Regions from separate parts of the Colwellia sp. BRX9-1 genome, predicted to be linked through region 4. Evidence: predicted binding sites of a transcription regulator. Region 4 holds the regulator's gene; each other region holds the start of a gene.

Region 1 (2,212 bases), on a different contig from region 4:
TTAGCTAAGGTTGATGTTGTGCCAAAGCCAACTCCCACCGGTAACCGGGTTTCTTTCCAAATAGCACGTCTTATTTCATGGCCGTATTGGTGCCAATCTTTAATAACGCCACTATATTTTTTAAAATGTAAAAATGACTCATCAATTGAGTAAATATATTGGTCATCACAATACCTAGCAATAACATTCATCATTCTTTCACTTAAGTCAGCATATAGCTCGTAGTTGGAAGAGCGTACCACTACACCATGCTTATGTAGTAAGTCCTTTATCTGAAAATAGGGGGTGAATTTTGGAATACCCAGCCGTCGAGCAATAGGACAAACAGCACAAATGCAGCCGTCGTTATTCGTTAAAACAACAACGGGCTTGTTTCTTATGCTCGGGTCGAAGACTTTTTCTGCGCTGGCATAAAAAGATACTGCATCAACTAATGCATACATGCGGTTAATTCAGGAGCTTGATGATGGAGTCGAATAGAGCGAGTAACAATACCTTCTAATTGAAAGTCGTCTTCGGGCTTGATGCTAACTGGCGCAAAATCTTTAGACGCTGATAACAGCCGAGCTTGCTTTTTATCAATCAACTTACAGACAAAGCAGCCATTGTAATTTGCCACGATGACATCACCATTTCTGGCGGTGAGTGAGCGATCAACGATAAGTAAATCACCATCAAAAATGCCCACACCCTGCATGGACTCACCAGATGCTTGGCCAATAAATGTGGCATTAGGATGCCTAATAAGAAGTTTATCTAATGATAACCCCAGTTCTTTATATTCGGCTGCGGGTGATTCAAACCCTGAAATACCTGCTTCAATGTAAATAGGAATAACTTTCATTACTTAAATCTCACCTGTGTTTTTATACAGTATAGTTTCTAAGTTGATTATTGAACAGAATAATTTAACATTGCTTACGAGTAATGATTACTTTCATTTTGAAATATAGCCGTTAAAATCAGCGCTGCATAAATTTATAGGGTTAACTTAGATGCATGAAAATGCCAATTCGTTAGTGGTACTTGATTTTGAAACCACAGGACTATCACCCAATCAAGGTGATAGAGCGATAGAGATAGGTGCGGTTAGAATTGTAGACGGTAAGGTTACCGATAAATTTCAATCATTAATGAATCCTGGTTTTAGGATCAGTGGTTTTATTGAGCAATACACCGGAATATCTAATCAGATGCTTGCTAAGGTCGGCTCTTGTGGTGAAGTGATGGCAGAATTTGCCGATTTTCTGGGTGATGATAATTTACTTGCCCATAATGCTTCCTTTGATCAAAAATTCTTGGACGCTGAGCTTAATAATATTAATCGAAAATACTTTGGGCAATTTATTTGTTCATTACTTGTCTCTCGCAGAATCAATATAGATGCACCTAATCATAAATTAGGTACGCTTATTCGTTATAAAAATATTCCATCTGATGGGGCTTTTCATCGGGCGTTATTTGATGCTGAGATGACGGCAAAATTGTGGTTGTTGATGCTTGATGATATTGAAGAAAAAATTAACCACGAGTTTGTACCTTTTGCATTAATACAGAAGTTATCAAAGACAGCAAAAAGTGACGTAAGTAAGCTGTTAACTAAATGGTAATTTATCTTGTTGGTTTTTAATTTTTTATCTCAGGTATACTCACAGTTCAACGTTTATTAGAGTTAACATTATCGACTATCCAGATAAAAAAGCCCCAGAAGAAATAGATCCCATACTGCCTTCTATAGCTGTATCAAATTTACAGCTTAAAATAGCTACCTTTAATTTGTTTAATTACCTTGAACCGCCCAATGCTTTCTATGAATTTGAACGAATTTATAGTGCTGAGCAGTGGCGTAAAAAGCAACATTGGATTGCTGAATATTTACGTGAATATCAACCTGACATTATTGGCTTCCAAGAAGTCTTTAGTCCTGAGTCTCTAGAGCAATTAGTTGCAGAGCAGGGCTATTGTTATTTTGCCGTGGTTGATGAACCTCAAGTGATAGATGATTTTATTTACAAACGTCCTGTTGTTGCCATAGCATCTCGTTACCCTATTGTTGAAGTTGCTGCGGTAAAAGCAAACACTGAGCTTGCACTATCATTAGGTTTAACTGATAAATTCTCTTTTAGCCGAAAAGTGTTAAGGGCAACAGTTGATGTGCCTCATATGGGTAACTGTGATTGTTATGTTGTGCACTTTAAATCTAAGCGCTCTA
Region 2 (2,212 bases), on a different contig from region 4:
ACTAATAACCATATGTTGATGTTTTTCTAATCTCACTAAAAGCTTCTCATATAAAAGCTCAACGGCACTTTCACACTCTTTTTCACAAGACAAGTCTTGAGAAAAAGTGGTTTCTATCGCTAATGATTTTCTAACTCTGTCGGTTTCTAATTGGCGATGATCAATACCAAAACTTCGTTGATACAATGCAGGGGCAAACTTGCCGACAATAGGTGTTAATACGGCGACAGAACTTGCTCGTATATCTGCACATGACGAGAAGCCGTAGCCCAATAATTTTTGTGCTGTTTTTGGGCCAATACCCGGAATTTTTTTCAATGGTAAATTTTCAACGAAACCACTCACGTCTGCGGGCGTAACAACACATTGACCATTAGGTTTATTTTCATCACTGGCAATTTTAGCAATAAATTTATTAGGAGCAACACCTGCCGAGGCGGTTAGATTGAGTTCATTAAAAATATCACGACGTATTTGCTCCGCAATAAGCGTGGCACTGCCGTTAAACTCTTTGTTATGGGTAACATCAAGAAAGGCTTCATCAAGCGACAATGGTTCAATCAACTGAGTGTAACGTTGAAATATCGCCCTTATTTGTGCAGAAACTTCTTGGTAAACAGCCATTCTGCCTGAAACAATAACTAGCTCAGGGCAAAGTTGCATCGCCTTAATTGCTGGCATTGCCGAGCGAACACCAAATTTTCTTGCTTGGTAATTACACGTACACAAGACGCTTCGAGGCCCTGTACCGCCGACCGCAAGTGGCACATTACGTAAAGACTCATTGTCACGCATTTCAACAGCTGCATAGAAACAGTCCATATCTATATGTATTATTTTTCGGCTTTGAGTCATGTTTTAGTCATGTCTTAATTATAGTAATCATGTTTATCAAAAGTCCCTTATTTCGTTGTGAAAAAATAAAGCATATTTTCGCTATGGGCAACTCAACCTAAACTGTATACAAACACAGTATAAGCTTTTAAGTTAATAGTTCAATACTGAAATAATAATTTGGCCACTGTTAATTTCATGCTAAATACGTTAATTTGTCGCTTTATTTTTTATCAATGACTAGCTGATATTACTTTTATGATTACGCGCCTTTTACAAACAACTTTTGCCCTATTACTACTTTTATCACCTGCACTAGTGAATGCTCACACCAATGAAGCTAATCAAGCAGAGCTAAAATTACTTGTAGATAATAACTACCAACTTAGTATCGATATTGATGTTTTGCATGTCATTAAAAGTCATCAAAAATCATCAGTAGATGAGGCAGATTTAATTAATCATCTAAAAAACCTCTCTTTAATTGAAATAAAGCAATTACTCTCAAAAATATTGCAAATAATAAATCAACAAAGCGCTTTTATTATTGATAAAGAAAGTGTGCTTGTTACCCCTTTTTCAGGGCTAACGGTATTTGAATTAAAAGCAAGACTTCGCGCTGACTCACCGACTAAAACCATTAAGCTATTGTCGCAGGGTCAATTGCCACAAAAAAGTAACAACGCAGCCTTGATATTTTCGCCCATCTTAGGGGATGTCTTATTAACAGTCAGCCGTTCAGAGAAATCTTTAGTGCTATCCGGCCAGAACAGCCATCACTTTTCTATTGATGATATCAAGGGTGGTGTACGTAAACTTTCAACAACCGAAATTAAGCTGCTTAATATTGTTGAGTATATCTATCAGGGCTTTGTACATATTCTGCCGCAAGGGCTTGATCATATTCTCTTTGTGCTCGCGCTATTTTTATTAGCCACTAAGACATCAACACTGCTCTGGCAGGTAAGTGCCTTTACTCTTGCCCATACCATTACGCTAGCTTTGGGTATATTTGGTATTATCAACCTACCCAGCAGCATTGTAGAGCCGCTTATTGCCTTATCAATTGCTTACGTGGCTATTGAGAATATTTTTTATCACAAACTAACAAAGTGGCGCTTACCCATTATCTTTGCTTTTGGTTTACTGCACGGTTTAGGGTTTGCAGCAGTACTTGTTGAACTGGGCTTACCCAAGAGTGAGTATGTCAGTAGCTTAATTTCATTTAATATTGGCGTTGAGTTGGGTCAAATAACGGTCGTTGCCTTAGCTTTATTAGCGACGCGCTGGTTTGCTAAAAAACCTCAATATAGACAATACGTGGTGATACCGTTAAGTGCGCTTATCGCCGTTATCGCTATTTATTGGTTTATCGAAA
Region 3 (2,212 bases), on a different contig from region 4:
GATTTTATCTTCTTTATAAAAAGATTTATTTGTTCGCTCATTTATCCCCTACGAGGATATTATGACCATTAAAGAGTCGGCCATTGTAATTGGTTTTGGTGGGATTTTAACCACGTTTTAGCTGAAGCGTAGTTAGGGTAGTTAAGCGCAACTAATTGCCAAAACTTAGTTGAATGATTCATGTGCCTAAGATGACAAAGCTCGTGAACTATTACATAATCGATAATCCATTTAGGCGTCATGGCTAATAAAGAACTGAAACTCAGTTCACTTCTACTATTACAGCTGCCCCATCTAGACTTATATAATCTGACTTTAAACGATTTGGGTAAAACACCAATTTTTTCCGCATAATGAGATAAGTTTTCATCAATATAAGCATAAGTTTGCTGCTTTAACCAAGCTTCAAGTTGTTGCTTTACATATTTATCTTGGTTCTTTATATCATCAGCTACTTTGATTTTTAATTTACTAGCGAGAGTCGCTATGATGATATCTTGATGAAGCGTTATTTCTGGAAATAGACCATAATGAATATCAAGTGTTTTAAGTTCGCCATTAATAAGCAATTGGCTATCTTTTTGATAATGATTATTTTGAGTGGCAGGTTGTGCGTTTTGCTCGGCAATTTTTCTGTGCAGCCAAAGGCTTTTTGATTTAACAATGTTCGCTATATCATCTTCAGAAACATATTTTGGCGCACGGATTATAATTTTTCCGTGCTTAACTTGTAAGCCAACCGTTTTTCTTTTAACGCTACGAATGAGCTGATATGACAACATAATTCAATATTATCTAGTGTTAAGTAAAGATAAATTCAAACCAGTACAGCGCACTTTATTTACTTGTGCTCGCTTTAGCCTTACGTGGCGCTTTTACTTTTGCTGTTGCTTCAATTTCTGGCGACGAGTCAGTGCTATTTACTGTTTCAACTGGTGCTGTAACGTTCTTTTTAGCAGCAGTCTCTGGCTTAGCTTTCTTAGCTTGCAAAGCAACAAGCACATCTTCACGATTCTTAGCTAGATAAATACAGAGTTCTTCACGCACTTTTTCATCAATATTAAAGCTGCTGGCTTCAAACATCTCGGCTAAGCTGTCAGCCATATCAAGCATTTTGTCATACTCGTCTGCTGCTTTTTTATCCATGAATGTTTCTACCTCCACACCTTGTCTAATGACGACAAATCGACTTTCAACTGCCATTTTTTTTCCCTTATAGGATCAATATTACGCTTGATGGTTTTATCATATACGATTTAAAACCGCTTATACAATCAAAATTAACTGTACAAAACAACAGTATCATACGAGGTTTTCATTAAAATACAATCATTTTATAAAACCTCGTTATTGATAAATACTGTTTTAACCGATAGTAACTATAGTAATCTTACTCTAAATTTACGACCTTTTAACTTGCCATCACTAAGTTTTTTAAAGGCTTGTTTGGCAAACTTTCGACTTACAGCTACATAAGCCCAGTTATCTGATAATTGAATTTTTCCCACTTCGCTAGCTGAAATAGTTTTATCGCCAGTTAGAGCGCCAAGGATATCGCCCGCACGTACTTTTTGCTTTTTACCGCCATCTATTTGTATTGTTGCCATTTTCGGAGAATACACCGAGGCGTTTAATACACTAGCGTCTGGCAGTAATTCGCCTTCGATAGTTCGGTCAAGGTAATCTTCTAATAAACCTATTTTGTAGCTTTCTTTTTCACTGAAAAAAGAACAAGCAATACCTGTGCTACCCGCTCGGCCTGTGCGGCCAATACGGTGTACATGAATTTCGCTATCACGAGCGATATGATAATTAAATACTGCATCTAGCGCATCAATGTCTAAACCACGCGCGGCAACATCGGTGGCGACTAAAATTGAAATACTTTTATTGGCAAAGCGAACTAATACTTCGGTACGATCTCTTTGCTCTAAATCGCCATGTAAATCTTGAACATTAAAACCGTAATTACGTAGTTCATTGACAACAATTTGTACGTCTTTTTTGGTGTTACAAAAAACGATGCTTGATTCAGGTTGATGCTTTAATAACAATAAACGGATACCGTCGATACGCTCGCTGTCATTCTCTACCTTATAAAAATGCTGTGATATGGTGCTTTCTTCGTGATTCCCCTCAACGGTTACCTTGGTCGGTGATTGCATTATTTTTTTAGCAATATCGGCAATTTCTGCCGGGTAAGTTGCACTAA
Region 4 (2,212 bases):
CAGCCATAGCGATAAGAATGACAATGGGAATTGCTGTCCAGAGGATTTCTACTTTTGTACTTTCATGAAAATCTGCTGATTTAGCCCCTTTGGATTTTCGATGGAAAACCATTGACCAAAACATAGCACCAAAAACGACCACACCAATTGCTACACATATATACATTGCGAGCATATGTAGATCGTAAACATCTCTACTTACTTCTGTTACACCCTTGGTCAGATTTAATTGCATATCTGCCCAAGCTGAACTGGAAAGAACACTCCCCAACAACAGCCAACCTAGGTTACGTCTTTTCACACGACATCTCCTTCACCCTATAAAAGTTTAAAACTTGATACCTAGGACAAAACACATCCTTTAGTACGGATTTTTATTATTTTCTTAGCGATTTTGTTATCAACCAGTTAGCGTCGACAACATCGCCTTATATTTATATTTGTACACATTCCAAACTAGAATTACTTAAAAGTTGATCTGGGTCAATTTAAAAATCGAGCTATTTTAAAATAAAAACCAATAAAAACAATAGAGTATCAACTCTAATACAGGCAAAGGCCTAATAACAAAGGGCTGTAGCCGTAGTATTAAAAATAAACAGCTGAGTATAAATACGCGTATTGTAAAAATTGATCTTGGTTGTTTTTTAATCAGAGAAAGATAAAGTTGTTTGAATGGGCTTTAGAATGAAAATTATTCTTAGTAAAGAGAAAGGTTTGCATGAAAAGAATACGAAAGGTTAGAAAAGCAAACTTTAGCCTATTTTATACACTAAAGTTTGCGGAGCAGTTTTACATATTTAATACTATATTTGTTAGATAAATTGGCTTAGTTACCACCAAGTTTATTGGATAGGTTAACTTAATTACATCCAGTCTGCCGAGCGAATAACGCCAACAGCCAACCCTTCAATATTAAACTCTTGATCAGACAAATCGACTTTTATAGGAGAGAAGTCATCATTTTCAGCATGTAAGTAAACGATGTTACCTTCTCGTTTATAACGTTTAACCGTAACATTTTCTTCGACACGAGCAACAATTACTTGGCCATTCTGTACATCGGTCGTTTGATGAACCGCTAACAAGTCACCATCAAGTATGCCGATATTTTTCATGCTTTCGCCATTAACTCTCAATAAGTAATCAGCAGCTGGGTGGAACAAATTACCATCAACTTTGTAATGATCTTCAACATGCTCTGCAGCTAAAATAGGTTCACCTGCAGCCACTCTGCCGATTAAAGGTAAACCGGCTTCTTCCATTAACTTCTCAGTCAAACGAATGCCGCGAGAAGTACCTGGCAACATTTCTATATAGCCTTTTTTAGCCAAAGCTTTTAAATGTTCCTCTGCTGCATTTGCTGATTTAAAGCCAAAAAACTTGGCTATTTCAGCACGCGTTGGTGGCATGCCCGTATCGCTTATTTTGTCTTTGATCAGATCAAAAACTTGTTGTTGTCGGTTCGTTAGAGGGCGTAATTCGCTGATTTCATTTAGCATAGGGAGCCTGTAAATTTACACAGTTGTTACTGTGAGTATATACAGGTCGTTAGTAAAGGCAAGTTTTCTAGTCGAATTATTTTTGAAAACTCCCTGATTTTAAATAATGGATAACTTGTTCGATAACTTTTTCGTTTTTCATCATAAATGGATGGGTCGTTTCCATTTCAATGTGATCATTCATACCATCAAGTTTGGTACTAGCAACCGAAACTTTACCATCATCTTTATCAGGAATAAGTGTTGATAATATCCAATTAATACTTTGATTACCGGCAATAACACCCAAATCAAAATTAGCATTGCCAAGGTTACTAGGGACACTGAATTCGCCGGTACCTAATTGCATACCCGCATCACCATTGATGAAACTAAAACCAGGTGTATTTTTTAGTTTATCAACAACTTCACTGCCTTTGTTTGGTGGACCTAGCATCACGACTTTATGTAAATTAGGTATTTTATGCATACTTAAATATTGGCGAACTAATATACCGCCCATTGAATGGGTAACAAAGTTAACTTGGCGATTTTCACAAATTAATAGCGCTTTAGAAATCACTTTTTCAGCCAACTCTTCTATCGAATAATCTCTAGAAGGGTAGTTGATATTTATCACAAAATATCCTTCTGCTAACAATCGTTTTTCAATAGCTTTCATGGAGTTAGCCGAACGTGCAAGCCCATGCAGTAAAATTACACATTCACCA

What was found. Region 4 encodes LexA, which represses DNA repair genes until DNA is damaged. Its sites were predicted from a motif close to TACTGTATNNNNATACAGTA; they were not measured.
Region 1: the regulator LexA is predicted to act here: its motif matches at 857-876, upstream of H4J76_RS13855 (LexA family transcriptional regulator).
Region 2: the regulator LexA is predicted to act here: its motif matches at 956-975, upstream of dinB (DNA polymerase IV).
Region 3: the regulator LexA is predicted to act here: its motif matches at 1,283-1,302, upstream of H4J76_RS01145 (YebG family protein).

Annotation. Positions count from the first base shown of each region.
Region 1 covers NZ_JACGVM010000015.1:42,768-44,979, forward strand. Annotated here, with positions in the region: gene H4J76_RS13850 (Y-family DNA polymerase) at 1-443, opposite strand, end outside; gene H4J76_RS13855 (LexA family transcriptional regulator) at 431-844, opposite strand; gene H4J76_RS13860 (PolC-type DNA polymerase III) at 996-1,610, shown strand; gene H4J76_RS13865 (endonuclease/exonuclease/phosphatase family protein) at 1,777-2,212, shown strand, end outside.
Region 2 covers NZ_JACGVM010000027.1:28,124-30,335, forward strand. Annotated here, with positions in the region: gene dinB (DNA polymerase IV) at 1-855, opposite strand, end outside; gene H4J76_RS18035 (HupE/UreJ family protein) at 1,093-2,212, shown strand, end outside.
Region 3 covers NZ_JACGVM010000001.1:229,561-231,772, forward strand. Annotated here, with positions in the region: gene H4J76_RS01140 (M48 family metallopeptidase) at 69-782, opposite strand; gene H4J76_RS01145 (YebG family protein) at 838-1,203, opposite strand; gene dbpA (ATP-dependent RNA helicase DbpA) at 1,380-2,212, opposite strand, start outside.
Region 4 covers NZ_JACGVM010000008.1:140,759-142,970, forward strand. Annotated here, with positions in the region: gene coxB (cytochrome c oxidase subunit II) at 1-301, opposite strand, end outside; gene lexA (transcriptional repressor LexA) at 867-1,502, opposite strand; gene H4J76_RS09975 (alpha/beta fold hydrolase) at 1,579-2,212, opposite strand, start outside.